4 regions of the Variovorax sp. PAMC28562 genome follow, and region 4 is predicted to be linked to each of the others. Evidence: predicted binding sites of a transcription regulator. Region 4 holds the regulator's gene; each other region holds the start of a gene.
What was found. Region 4 encodes sigma-54, which starts transcription at its own class of promoters, with help from an activator protein. Its sites were predicted from a motif close to TGGCANGNAANCTGCTTT; they were not measured.
Positions count from the first base shown of each region.

Region 1: a site for sigma-54 is predicted at 2,129-2,146, ahead of H7F36_RS01735 (MSMEG_0572/Sll0783 family nitrogen starvation response protein). Genes of this name have one in related genera too.
Region 2: a site for sigma-54 is predicted at 1,650-1,667, ahead of H7F36_RS18420 (GTP cyclohydrolase II). Genes of this name have one in related genera too.
Region 3: a site for sigma-54 is predicted at 1,940-1,957, ahead of H7F36_RS06400 (TorF family putative porin). Genes of this name have one in related genera too.

Region 1 covers NZ_CP060296.1:347,623-350,976, forward strand. The annotation lists gene H7F36_RS01725 (MSMEG_0568 family radical SAM protein) at 1-529, opposite strand, end outside; gene H7F36_RS01730 (Nit6803 family nitrilase) at 492-1,568, opposite strand; gene H7F36_RS01735 (MSMEG_0572/Sll0783 family nitrogen starvation response protein) at 1,582-2,064, opposite strand; gene H7F36_RS01740 (PLP-dependent aminotransferase family protein) at 2,487-3,354, shown strand, end outside.
Region 2 covers NZ_CP060296.1:3,922,228-3,925,581, forward strand. The annotation lists gene sbcD (exonuclease subunit SbcD) at 1-325, opposite strand, end outside; gene H7F36_RS18410 (DUF1109 domain-containing protein) at 411-1,052, opposite strand; gene H7F36_RS18415 (sigma-70 family RNA polymerase sigma factor) at 1,049-1,645, opposite strand; gene H7F36_RS18420 (GTP cyclohydrolase II) at 1,756-3,156, shown strand; gene H7F36_RS18425 (URC4/urg3 family protein) at 3,153-3,354, shown strand, end outside.
Region 3 covers NZ_CP060296.1:1,355,296-1,358,649, reverse strand. The annotation lists gene H7F36_RS06410 (ammonium transporter) at 1-603, opposite strand, end outside; gene glnK (P-II family nitrogen regulator) at 630-968, opposite strand; gene H7F36_RS06400 (TorF family putative porin) at 1,033-1,893, opposite strand; gene H7F36_RS06395 (YifB family Mg chelatase-like AAA ATPase) at 2,108-3,354, shown strand, end outside.
Region 4 covers NZ_CP060296.1:718,343-721,696, reverse strand. The annotation lists gene lptA (lipopolysaccharide transport periplasmic protein LptA) at 1-1, shown strand, start outside; gene lptB (LPS export ABC transporter ATP-binding protein) at 1-780, shown strand; gene H7F36_RS03485 (RNA polymerase factor sigma-54) at 791-2,404, shown strand; gene H7F36_RS03480 (hybrid sensor histidine kinase/response regulator) at 2,414-3,354, opposite strand, start outside.

The DNA.
Region 1 (3,354 bases), 370 kb from region 4:
GGTCGGTCGCATTGGGCGTGCCCGTCGTCAGCACCATGTGCTTGACGCCGTCGAGCAGCACCGCGGCGCGCGCCACTTCGGCCAGCTGCTCGGGTGTCTTGCGCGCCACCGTGCGACCGGCTGCCAGCGACTGCCCGATCGCGCAGAACTTGCAGGTCTTCTTGCGGCTCTCGTAGCGGATGCAGGTCTGCAGCACCGTTGTCGCAAGGACGTCGGAGCCATGCAGCGTCGCGATGTGCGAGTAGGGCACGCCGTCGAAAGTCTGCATCGAATAGAAGCGTGGTTGCTTCGGGAAGCTGATGCTCGCGATGGGAATCGCACCGCGCGTGATGGTGCTCATACCCTGCGCGTCGGGTGCCTGCGCGGTGAAGGGCGAGTTCCACGCGGTCGACGTATGCACCGGCACCATGATCGTGTGACCGTCCACCGTGACGGCCTTGTGGTCCGATGGGCCGGCACCGCCGCGGCGGCTGGCCGCGCCGGCCGAAGGATCAACCAGCCGCAACCCGAAGGACTGCAACTCGGTCATCAGTTGCCGGCTCGACGGAGAGGTTGGCGTTGCGGTCGGTGTAGTCATGGCGATGTCCGGTGGAAGAAGAAGAACCGAAAGAACCGTTGGAAAGCTCGGCGGCGGCCGGCATGGCGAACGTGGTCGTGGCAGGACGCTCGTTGATCGCCAGGCTCAGCAGTTCGGGCCGCGCGTAGTGACCGACCGAATCCATCATTCGTTTGCGCTTGGTGATCAGCGCCATGTCGAGGTCGGCGATGACCATGCCTTCGCCGTCGGTCAGCGGCGCTGCGAGGTGCTTGCCTTCGGGCGAGACGATGGCCGTGTGGCAACCGCCGCGCAGCGCCTTTTGCAAACCGGTGTCGGGCGTGATCGCGACGATCTGTTCATCGGTCAGCCAGCCGGTCGCGTTCACCACGAAGCAACCCGACTCGAGCGCGTGATGGCGGATGGTCACTTCCATCTGCTCCGCGAAGATCGGCCCGACCAAGGAGCCGGGGAACTGCGCGCAATGGATTTCTTCGTGCTGCGCCATCAGCGCATAGCGAGCCAACGGGTTGTAGTGCTCCCAGCAGGCCAGCGCGCCGACGCGGCCGACGGCGGTGTCGACCACCTTGAGGCCGGCCGCATCGCCCTGGCCCCAGATCATTCGCTCGTGGTACGTCGGCGTGATCTTGCGGCGCTTGAGCGCGAGCGTGCCGTCGGCGTCGAACACCAGTTGCGTGTTGTAGAGGCTGCCATGGTCACGCTCGTTGACGCCGAGCACCACTACCACGCCGCGCGCCCGCGCCCGCTCCGCCACGGCCAGCGTGACCGGGCCCGGCACCACCACCGACCGCTCCATCAGCCGGATGTGCGCCGGCCCCTGCTGCACCGGTGGCTGCACGAAGGAGAAGTACGGGTAGTACGGCACGAAGGTCTCCGGAAAGACCATCAGCTGCACGCCCTTGCCCGCGGCCTCGTCGATCGCCTCGCACACCTTGTTCAGGGTGCCGTCATGGCTCTCGAAGTCGGGCGATATCTGTACCGCTGCGGCGCGGACGATGCGTGGCGATGTCATGGCAGCGCGACGCTTACAGGGTCCAGGTGTCGAGGATGAAGGCGTTGGCCTTGCGGTGCAGCAGCACGATGTCGAGCACGTCGAGCGGGCTGATCGGCACGATGCCCGGAATCAGCGAGCCTTCGCCATGGCCGTACAGGGCCTGCAGCGCAAAGCGGCAGGCGTAGACCTTGCCGCCCTCTTCCATGAACTTGGTGATCTGCTTGTTGAAGTTCTGATGACCGGGGAAAGCCTCGTCGCCCAGCGTCGGGAAACCGCGCTGCACGCCGAGCGTGACGCCGGGGCCGTACAGCAGGATGGTGGTGTCGAAACCCTTGCGCTTCAGCCGTGTGGCCTGCAGCAGATTGACGAAACCGATCGAGCCTTCGAAGGCGACGGTGTGGAAGGTGACCAGGGCCTTCTCGCCCGGTTCGGCCTTGACGTCTTCGAAGACTTTTTCTTCGTAGTCGACAAGGTGATCGCCAGTGACGTTCGGTGCTTTGGTGACTTTGGGCATGGTGTGTTCCGGTTGAAAAGTGGACTAAAAAACGAGAGGGACGATGTGCTGCTCGCCCTTCGAATTCGCACGCTTTGTGCCACTCGAAACCCGTGTGGATGCGATCAACCTGCAATCAATCAATCGCAGTGCGCCATCCGGGACCTCGAAAGAATTTCAGGCGCTCTTTTCAATGGCTGGGTGCGCCCTGCAGACAGCCTTCGAGGCCTCGCCATGCACACCGTTGATGCGCTTTCGATGCGATCAATGCACCCGATCAATGGACTTGAATGCACACGTTCGAGGCATTGATCGCTCGCCTGCGCTCCATACGGCTCGTTTTGGTCGGCACGGAACCTGCGTTCACCAATCGCAATCACCGATCGCATCCGATGCGATCAATGGATGCGATCAACTCACAGTGAACCCGCCATGAGCAACACATGACCAAACTCTCGCATCATTGGCAGCGCAAGCTCGACACGAGCAGCAAGCCCGCCTACCTGTTGCTCGCCGATCTGATTGCCGACGACATCCGCACAGGCCGGCTGACGGCGCGCGACCAGCTCCCCACGCTGCGCGACCTCGCGGTCGATTTGCGGCTCAACTACACGACGGTGGCGCGCGGCTACGCGGAGGCGCGCAAGCGCGGCCTCATCGACTCGCGCTCGGGCACCGGCAGCTTCATACGCGGCAGCAGCCCCGCGCTGCCCTTGCGCGGCGGCAGCGGTGCCGAGATGACGATGAACCTGCCGCCCGAGCCGCAGGACGCCGGCCTGCTCGGACGCATGCATGAGAGCGCCGCTCGCGTGATGGCCGATTCCGACCTGTGGGATCTGCTGCGCTACCAGGACTTCGGCGGCTCCGTGCGCGACCGCGAGGCCGGCATGCAGTGGCTGCGGCCGCGCGTACCCGATTGCCGGCTCGACCAGATGCTGGTATGCCCCGGCATCCACAGCGTGCTGGCGGCGGTGTTCTCGCAACTCGCACGACCGGGCGAACTGATCTGCGTCGAGGCGCTGACCTATCCGGGCGTGAAGGCGATCTCGACGCAGTTGGGCATCCAGCTGCATGCGCTGCAGCTCGACGAAGAAGGCCCGATGGGCGATGCCTTCGAGCACGCCTGCAAAACGCTCAAGCCCAAGGCGCTCTACGTCAACCCGACCCTCAACAACCCGACCACCGCGACGATCTCTCGCGCGCGTCGCGAAGCGCTGGCCGACATCGCCTTGCGCTACGCCATTCCGATCATCGAAGACGACGCCTACGCGATGATTCCGCGCCAGGTGCCACCGACCTTCGCCAGCCTGG
Region 2 (3,354 bases), 1.5 Mb from region 4:
CCACCGTCGCGACCACGGTGGAGCTCAGGCAGGCGAGCAATCCGCGGCTTTCGCCCAGTGTCGCAACCGAATCATGGTTGCCCCCGAGCAGCAGCAGCGCAACACCTGCGCCGTGCAGTCGAACCACCAATTGGCTGTACAGCTCGCGCGCATAACTTGGGGGAGATCCGGTGTCAAAGATGTCGCCGGCGATGAGCACCGCATCCACCGCATGCTCATCGACTTGAAGCAGCAGCCAGTCGATCAGGCATTGATGCTCGGCCTGGCGGCTCTTGCCCATGAAATGCTGGCCCAGATGCCAGTCGGAGGTGTGAAGAATTCGCATCAGCTCTTGTTCCCTGTCGATCTGTGGCTCATTTTCACCAACTCATCTTTTGTACTCCTCCCGCCCCCCACCAACTCCTGCAGCATCACCAGCGCAGCAAGCGCGGCCCCGCGACAGCCCCGATCGCAATCGCCAGGACGATACCGCCCACGTACCAGACCGCCAGGAACGGCGCGGCCAGCTCCATGCAGTGCAGCGCATAGACGCTGCCGCCGATGCCACCCGCCAGTGCACCGGCTGCGGCGCCCGCAAGCGCAGGGCGGGTCGGCGCCAGGCTTCGCAGCGCGACGATCGCCGCGACGAACACCGGCAAGCCGATCAGACAGATGCTCAATGCGCAGGTCTTCCAGGTCTGCCCCATCAGCATCGGCATGCGTGCATCGGCGGGCGCGCCAAGCCAGGCGACGGTCGCCAGCAGCCACACACCCACCGCCGGGAGCACCGCAGCCCACCAGGCACTCCCCACCGGAACGCCGGGCCGCGCCAGCCTCTGCAGCATCACGAAACCGGCGACAGCGATGCAGGCCGGGAAAAGCAGCTTGAACCAGAACATCGGCCAGAACATGACCTCGACAAGATCACGCCGGAGGCCGTATTCGGCAAACAGGATCACCAGCGACAGCGGCAAGCCGACGGCCACCGCCCAGGTCATGCGCCGCGACGCCGCATGCCGTGGCACGGGCGCCACGCCATTGGCGAGCATCGTCACGAGATCGTCGGTCTTCATGGCGCGCTCCTGAATCGTGCAGCCAGCGCCTTCAGGCCGCGGTGCACGTTGACCTTGACGGCCGACTCCGACATGCCGATGAGCCGCGAGGTCTCGGCGACCGACAGCCCTTCGAGCTTGACGTGGACGATCGGCAGGCGTTGCCGGTCGGGCAGCGTGGCGAGCAGGCCGCCGAGGTCGCGCCGGGCATCGCTGGCATCGGTGGCCGAGGCTGCGAACACCTCGATCTCGTCGTCGAGCGGAACGTGCAAGGCCTCGCGGCCCGACTTGGCGCGCAGCAAGTCGATCATCTTGTAGCGGGCAATGGCGTGAACCCAGGCCGTCAGGGGCTGGTCGGACTGGTACGTGTGACGCTGGTTGTGCATTGCGAGCAGGCATTCCTGTACGAGGTCTTCGACCTCATCGGGCCAGCCGAACAGGCGCTTGCCCAAAAACGCGCGAAGGTGCGCGCCGAGTTTCGACAGGAACGCGTGGTACGCCGCGGCGTCTCCGGCAAGTCCACGAAGGAACAAGTCACGAAGGACGGTCTCGACCGTTTCGCCGGCATTGGCGCCGCGCACACCCGTCGCGCTGTCCCTTGTTATTCGTGGCATGGGGTGGAACGGTTACGGCACTGGCGAAAAAAGAGGTCTAAGAATTGTGCCGTGCGCTGGCTTGCCAGTTCACAAGGGGGTCGCTACATTGATGTTTTTGAGGGCTTGCAATGTCTGTTGATGCCGTTTCGATTCCTTCTCTTGTTCCCGCTGCGTCCGCTGTTTCCGGTCCTCCGTCGCTGATGTTTTCTCTTTCGCCCGACATTGCAGTTTCCGTCGACATCCCCGTTGGCGGCGCCTTGCCCTCACCGCTGCCGGCCGTCCCTGCAGCACCAGCTCAACGCCACATCCGGCTCACCTCGCACAGTGGCGGCTTCGGCGCGCTGCCCATCCATTGGGCAGCGGCCAGCGCGGCCGAACGCGGTCCGGTCGTCGGCACCACGACCTCGCGCGCGCACCGCAACGTCATCGGCACCCACAGCGGCTCGTACAGCGTGTATCGCGCGCTCGCCGTCGCGGCCGGCGCACTCAAGCGCGAGCATCGCGCCGACCTGACCAACACCGCGCCGACAGACCTCATCGGCCCCTACCCGCAGTGGAGCGAGCCCGGCAAGATCGTCTCGCTTGACCCTTGGGGCGCGCTGGTGGCCGATGTGTTTTCGGGCGAGCTCGCGGCCGGCTACGACATTCGTCCGACCATCGCGATCACGCAGGCCCACGTCATCCTGCCGGAGGTAATCGAGGCGCTGCAAAGCGGACGCCTCAAGGCCGACGGCAAGTTCCTGACCGCCGGCGGTGCCGCGATGGTGACCAAGGCGGCGATCGAGCCCGTCTGGTTTTTGCCAGACGTTGCCAGGCGCTTCGGTTGCAGCGAAACCGATCTGCGCCGCACGCTGTTCGAAGAGACCGGCGGCATGTACCCCGAGCTGGTCACGCGCTCCGATCTTGAAGTGTTCTTGCCACCCATCGGCGGACAGACGCTCTACATCTTCGGCAACCCGCGCGACCTGGCGAATCCGGAGGTCGAACTCACCGCGCGCATCCACGACGAGTGCAACGGCTCCGACGTGTTCGGCTCCGACATCTGCACCTGCCGACCGTATTTGACCCATGCCATCGAGGAATGCATTCAGGGCGCGCAACGGGGCGGCGTCGGGCTGGTGGCGTACTCACGCAAGGAGGGCCGGGCATTGGGCGAGGTCACCAAGTTCTTGGTCTACAACGCGCGCAAGCGCCAGGTCGGCGGCGACACGGCAGACCAGTATTTCGCGCGGACGGAATGCGTGGCCGGCGTACAGGACATGCGCTTTCAGGAGCTGATGCCCGATGTCTTCCACTGGCTCGGCATCCGGAAGATTCACCGGCTGGTTTCGATGAGCAATCTCAAGTACGACGCCATCACCGGCTCCGGCATCGAGATCGGCGAGCGAGTCAACATTCCGGACGACCTGATCCCGGCCGACGCGAAGGTCGAGATGGACGCCAAGAAAGCCGCCGGCTACTTCACACCAGGCCATGTGCCCAATGCCGATGAGCTGAAGCAGGCCAAAGGTCGGGGGCTCGCGCAATGAGCCGCGACAACTATGGCGTCGACCCCGAGCGGCCGACACACAACGCAGCCGTTCGAAGTGCGGACGCGGAAGGCCATGTCGATCCGATCGTCGAGCTGACCGACGACAGCAGTCATGCGGCGGGCGCTGCGGCGCTGTTGCGCACCACGGCGGCTGTCCGCGAACGCTCGGCCGCCTTGTTGGCACGCGCGCGGCGCG
Region 3 (3,354 bases), 640 kb from region 4:
TGCGAAGGCACCGACGATCAGGCAGCAGGTGATGCCGGCGAACGTGGCCTGGAAGGCGGCGAACAGCAGTTCAGGGATATAGACGCCCTTGCTGAAGGTTGCGCCGGGTGCGAACACGCCGGTGGCCGGGTCGAAAATCCCCTTCATGAAGAGCCGGTCGAACCCGCCTACGAAGGCGTTGCCTTCCGTGAAGGCGAGGCTGTAGCCGTAGATGAGCCAGAGCAGCACGATCAGCGAGAACGTGACCATGACCTGCATCAGCACCGACAGCATGTTCTTGCTGCGGACCAGGCCGCCGTAGAACAGCGCCAGGCCCGGCACGGTCATCAAGATGACGAGCAGCGTGGACACCATCATCCAGCTGACATCGCCCTTGTCGAACTTGATGACAGGGGCGGCAGCGGCAGGCGCTGCAGCAGCGTCGGCTGCCGGAGTCGCAGCTGCTGCAGCGGCAGGTGCCGGAGCCGCTGGCGCAGCGCTGGCCGCGGGCGCAGCCGCTTCGGCGGCAGGCGCCGGGGTCTGCGCTTGCACCGAGGTGACAAACGCAGAGCCAGCGGCAAACACGCTCAGGCCGAGCGCGAGGGAGACGAGCAGTTTTTTCATTTCAGTTGTTCTTTCGTGCCTTGATCTCAGAGCGCTTCGCGGCCCGTTTCACCGGTGCGGATGCGAACAACCTGCTCGAGGTTGTAGACAAAAATCTTGCCGTCGCCGATCTTTCCGGTGCGTGCGGCACCCTCGACCGCTTCGATCACGCGCTCGACCAGCTCGTCGGAAACGGCGGCCTCGATCTTGACCTTGGGCAGAAAGTCGACAACGTATTCAGCGCCGCGGTAGAGCTCGGTGTGGCCCTTCTGGCGACCGAAGCCCTTGACCTCGGTCACGGTGATGCCCTGCACGCCAATGGCCGACAGTGCTTCGCGCACTTCGTCGAGCTTGAATGGTTTGATGATGGCTGTAACCAGCTTCATGATGTTCTCCTTGAGATAAAACCGGCGGGCGCGGCGGCAGGCGCCGCGCTTTCTAATTGGAGGTTCAGAACGTCTTGGTCAGCGTAGCAATGAACTGCGCCTTGTTGATCGACTGAGTTTGCACGCCGATCGGGCCAAAGCCCGGTTCCACGACCGCCAGGTAGGCATCTTTCTTGTTGGCACCGACCACCGCGCCGGCCAGCGACAGGCCACCGCCAAAGTCCCACGACGCGCCGACGTTGTAGTCGACGTAGCTCTTGTAGCCCGTGTTTTTGCGGATGTCGCTGCTCAGGCGCGTGTAGCCGACCGCGGCCTTCAACGTCAGGTGCGGAATCACTTCCTTGGCGTACGACAGGTTCAGGTAGCCGCTGTTGCGGCCCTTCAGGCCCGAGCCGTTGGCCGCGCCGGCAAAGCCGAAGTAGTCCTTGGACACGGTGTGCGAGTACTTCGCGGTGAAGGCGCCCAGGGCGTCGTCGCTGTAGGTGGCAGCGCCGTAGAGTTCTGTGGTGTTGCCCAGGTGGTTGCCCGGGTACACATAGGTCAGCACGCCGAAGTCGAGGTCGAACACGCCGACCTTCATCTTGTAGCCGCCGTAGATGTCCATCTCGATGCTGTTGCCCGAGAGCCAGTTGACGCTGGAATTCCAGTTGCCAACGTAGAAGCCGCTTTCGCCGAAGGCGTAGTCGAAGCCGCCCTGCACTGCAGGCTTGACGCCGCGCTTCTTGTACAGACCGTTGTGGCCGATGGCGTCCTGGTCCTGGCCGCGGAACTTGTAGTTCGTGGTCAGCGAGATGTTGGCGGTCAGGGGGGACGTGGCAGCTGGAGCCGGGTCGGCGGCAGGCGTCGTCTGGGCCAGAGCGGCACCCGTCGCGGTCAGAGCGGTGGCCAGGACAACCAGGGTCTTGGCGGCGGTACGGTGCATCATCGGGTAGCTCCTCGGGGCGTTATTTAAATGGATGGGAGCGAACCTCAAAGCAGGGAGCGTGCCAAAGTTCACGCAAGCCGGGAACCTGGGGAACGATTCCGAATCGCTTGCCGGGCAAAAGTTAATCAAACTGTTTCTGTCAGTTGGCCGCCCACCAACCGGCAGCAACGACCCCACAAAAGGATGGTGCACCATCTTGGGGAAAGGGAGTGAAATGAGTTTGTCTTTGGTGCAAAGCCGCGCTTTGCTGGGCCTGGAAGCTGCCAGCGTGACCGTCGAGGTGCATTTGGCGAACGGGTTGCCCAGCTTTGCGCTGGTCGGGCTGGCCGATGTGGAGGTCAAGGAAGCCCGTGAGCGGGTTCGCTCCGCGATCCAGAACGCCGGGCTCGACTTCCCGAACAACAAGCGAATCATCGTGAACCTCGCCCCGGCCGACCTGCCGAAGGACTCGGGCCGCCTCGATTTGCCGATCGCGCTCGGCATCCTGGCGGCCAGCGGTCAAATCGACAGTGCGCGGCTGGCCGGCCACGAGTTCGCGGGTGAGTTGTCCTTGTCAGGCCAGTTGAGGCCGGTGCGGGGCGCGCTGGCGATGGCACTCGCGCTGCACACCTGCGGTGTCGCGACGAAGCTGGTGTTGCCGACGGAAAGTGCGCGGGAAGCCGCACTGGTGCATGGCACCGAGGTCTATGGCGCGGCGCATCTGCTCGATGTGGTGCGTCAATTTTTGCCAGCCGACGCGACCGCACCAATAGATGCTCCGATCGACGGCTGGGCGCGCATGCTGCCGGCCGAGAGCGCCGCGCCGCCGCGGTACGCCGATTTATCCGACGTCAAAGGCCACGTCGGCGCCAAGCGGGCCCTTGAGATCGCAGCGGCGGGAAATCACTCGCTGCTGATGGTCGGCCCGCCCGGCTCGGGCAAGTCGATGCTGGCGCAACGCTTTGCCGGATTGTTGCCGGCGATGACGGTCGACGAGGCGCTCGAAAGCGCCGCCGTGGCCGGCCTCGGAGGCCGCTTCGCCATCGAGCGCTGGATGCAGCGGCCGACCTCGGCGCCGCACCACACCTCCAGCGCGGTGGCGCTGGTGGGCGGTGGATCGCCACCGCGACCGGGCGAGATTTCGCTGGCGCATCACGGTGTGCTGTTCCTCGACGAATTTCCCGAGTTCGCGCGCTCGGCGCTTGAAGCGTTGCGAGAACCGCTGGAGACCGGCACCATCACGATTGCACGCGCGGCCCGGCGCGCTGAATTCCCGGCGCGCTTCCAGCTGATCGCCGCGATGAACCCCTGCCCTTGCGGCTACCTCGGCTCCACGCTGAAAGCCTGCCGCTGCACGCCCGACCAGGTCGCGCGCTACCAGGGCAAGCTGAGCGGACCGCTGCTCGACCGCATCGACCTGCATATCGAAGTACCTGCGGTATCGGCCAAGGAGCTGCTCGATTCACCGGCCGGGGAATCGAC
Region 4 (3,354 bases):
ATCGAAAACGCAGACACGATCGACGTCGGCAGCCGCCTCGAAGCGCGCGGCCTCAAAAAGACCTACGGCAGCCGAACGGTCGTCAAGGATGTGTCGCTCGGCGTGCAAAAGGGCGAGGTGGTCGGGCTGCTGGGCCCGAACGGCGCCGGAAAAACGACGTCGTTCTACATGATCGTCGGACTGGTTCGCGCTGATGCGGGCGAGATCACCATCGACGGCGAGCCTATCGCGCACATGCCGATCCACAAGCGCGCGCGCATGGGTCTGAGCTACCTGCCGCAGGAGGCGTCGATTTTCCGGAAGCTCACGGTCGAAGAGAACGTGCGGGCCGTGCTCGAGCTGCAGCTAGACACCGACGAGTCCGGCAAGTCGGTCCCGATATCGAAGGCACGGATGGAAGAGCGGCTGAGCGAGCTGCTGAACGATCTGCGCGTCGAACATTTGCGCAACTCGCCGGCGTTGTCGCTGTCGGGCGGCGAACGGCGGCGGGTCGAAATCGCCCGTGCGCTCGCCACGCAGCCGCGCTTCATCCTGCTGGATGAACCCTTCGCGGGCATCGACCCGATTGCCGTTATCGAAATCCAGCGAATCATCAGCTTTCTCAAAGAGCGCGGCATCGGCGTGCTGATCACCGACCACAACGTGCGTGAAACGCTGGGCATCTGCGATCACGCTTTCATCATCAGCGACGGGCAAGTTCTGGCACAGGGCACGCCTTCGGAGATCGTCGACAACGCCGAGGTACGACGCGTCTACCTCGGCGAACACTTCCGGATGTAGAGCGCGCAGGATGAAGCAAGGCCTGTCGCTGCGCGTATCGCAGCACCTCGCGCTCACGCCGCAACTGCAGCAGTCGATCCGGCTTTTGCAGTTGTCCACGCTCGAGTTGAGCCAGGAAGTCGAGCAGATGCTCGACGACAACCCGTTCCTGGAGCGCACGGCCGAAGAAGCAGCACGCGAAGAGTTCGGCATCGACGTGTCCGACGCGCCGGCGCCGCGTGAAGAGCACGACAGCGACCGCCAGAGCGAGAGCGACGGCGAGTTCGCGCCGAGCGCGCTGGCGACCAACGCCGACGGCGCGAGCACCACCACGACCGCCAGCGAGACCGAAGCGCCGGCCAGCGAGATGTCCGACCAGGAGCCCGACTGGGGCGGCGATGGCACGGTCGAGATGACGCCGGACGATGGCGAATGGGGCGGCGAGGCGCCCGCCAGCAGCAACAACCTGGGTCCGAACGACGGCAGCGAGCGCACCGACGCCACCGAGCTCGCGCGCAGCCAGGAGTCGCTGCAATCCTTCCTGCACCGACAGGCGCTGAGCCTGCGGCTGAACGAAAACGACCAGGCCGCGTTGCGTTTTTTGATCGAATCGTTGAATGACGACGGCTACCTCGAAGACTCGTTGCCAGCGCTGGCATCAGGCCTCGCAGGCGATGACAACGACCAGTTCGACGGCCTCGTCCACCACTTCCAGGTGGCGCTTGGCCTGTTGCAGAGCCTGGAGCCGGTCGGCGTCGGCGCACGCGATCTCGGCGAATGCCTGGCGATCCAGCTGAAGGCGCTCGCCCATGAGAACGAGACCGTCGAAGAAAAGCAGATCCGCAAGACTGCGATCCTGATCTGCAAGCAGCCGATGGAACTGCTCGCGCGGCGCGACTTCAAACGCTTGGCCACGCTCGCACGCAGCAACGAAGAAGAAGTGCGCAGCGCGCTGCAGATGATTGCCAAGCTGGAGCCCAAGCCGGGTCGCCGCTTCGTCGATGTCGAACGCAACATCGTGGTGCCCGACGTGATCGTCACCCGCACCGGTCGCGGCGCGACGCTCAAGTTCCGCGTGATGCTCAACCCCGACGTGATGCCGCGTCTGCGCGTGCACGACATCTACGCCGGCGCGCTCAAGGCGCACAAGGGCGAGGGCAGCCAGGCGCTGTCGCAGCGGCTGCAGGAGGCGCGCTGGTTCATCAAGAACATCCAGCAACGCTTCGACACCATCCTGCGGGTGAGCAACGCCATCGTCGAGCGGCAGAAAAGCTTTTTCGTGCACGGAGAACTCGCCATGCGCCCGTTGGTGCTGCGTGAGATCGCCGACGAGTTGGGCTTGCACGAGTCGACCATCAGCCGCGTGACCACGGCCAAGTACATGTCGACGCCTTACGGCACGGTCGAGCTCAAGTACTTCTTCGGCTCGGCACTCGGCACCGAAACCGGCGGCAATGCATCCAGCACGGCAGTGCGAGCGCTCATCAAGCAACTCGTGAGCGCGGAGAGCATCAAGAAGCCGCTGTCGGACAGCCAGATTTCCGACATGCTGAAAGAGCAGGGGATCGAATGTGCGCGGCGCACCGTCGCCAAATACCGCGAAGCGCTGCGCATCGCACCGGCGAATCTGCGCAAGGCCCTTTAAGGCGTCGGTTTACCGCCGCGCCTGCAACAAAATCCCGCGCAGCTCTGCCGGCTGCACCGGCTTGCGCAACGCATGCCAGCCACGCTCGCGGGCCAGGTGCAGCGTCGCTTCATCGATATCGGCCGAGATCAGCGCGATCGTGAGCGACGGCTTTTGCAGTTGCAGGCGTCGCGCCAGGTCGATGCCGTCGAGCTTGCCCGGCAAGCGGATGTCGCACAGCGCGACGTCGATGGCCTGCAGGTCGGCGAGCGCCAGCGCCTCGGCCGCGCTCTCGTAGATGCGTGGCAGCGCCTGCCATTGGCGCAGCAGGGCCGCGAGGCTGTCGGCCACCACGGCGTTGTCTTCGACCACCAGCACCGCCAAGCCGGGCGCGAGCGGCATGGCGTCGAGCGCAGCGGTGCTGGTCGCCGCCGCGGTCGCGGCGCGTGCCGTGAGGTCGGGGTGCCCATCGCGAGGGGCCGATGGCAGCGTGAAGCCGAACACCGAGCCGCGTCCCGGCAGCGACCGCAGCGTGATCTGGACCCCCAGCCGCATCGCCAGGCGCCGCACGATGGCCAGCCCCAGGCCGTGCCCACGCTGTAGATTGCGCTCCACGTTCCCGACCTGCTCGAAGTCGCCGAACACCCGCTCCTGCGCTTCGTGCGCAATGCCGATGCCGCTGTCGCGCACCTCGATGCGCCAGCCGCCCGGCCGGCGCCGACAGGCCAGCAACACGCGGCCATTGGGTGCGAACTTGACAGCGTTGTCGACCAGATTGGCGACGATGCGGCGCAGCGCCACCGTGTCGGTCCACACGATGGCTTCGGCCGGGCAACGCACCCGCACCCGGCCGCTGCCGGCCTGCCGTGCGAACTCGTTCAGCAGCGGTGCGAGGGCGACCGCGGTCAACGTGAACGGGTCGGCAGCGGCCTCGATGCGACCGATTTCGAGCAGCTGGTTGGTCAAGCCTT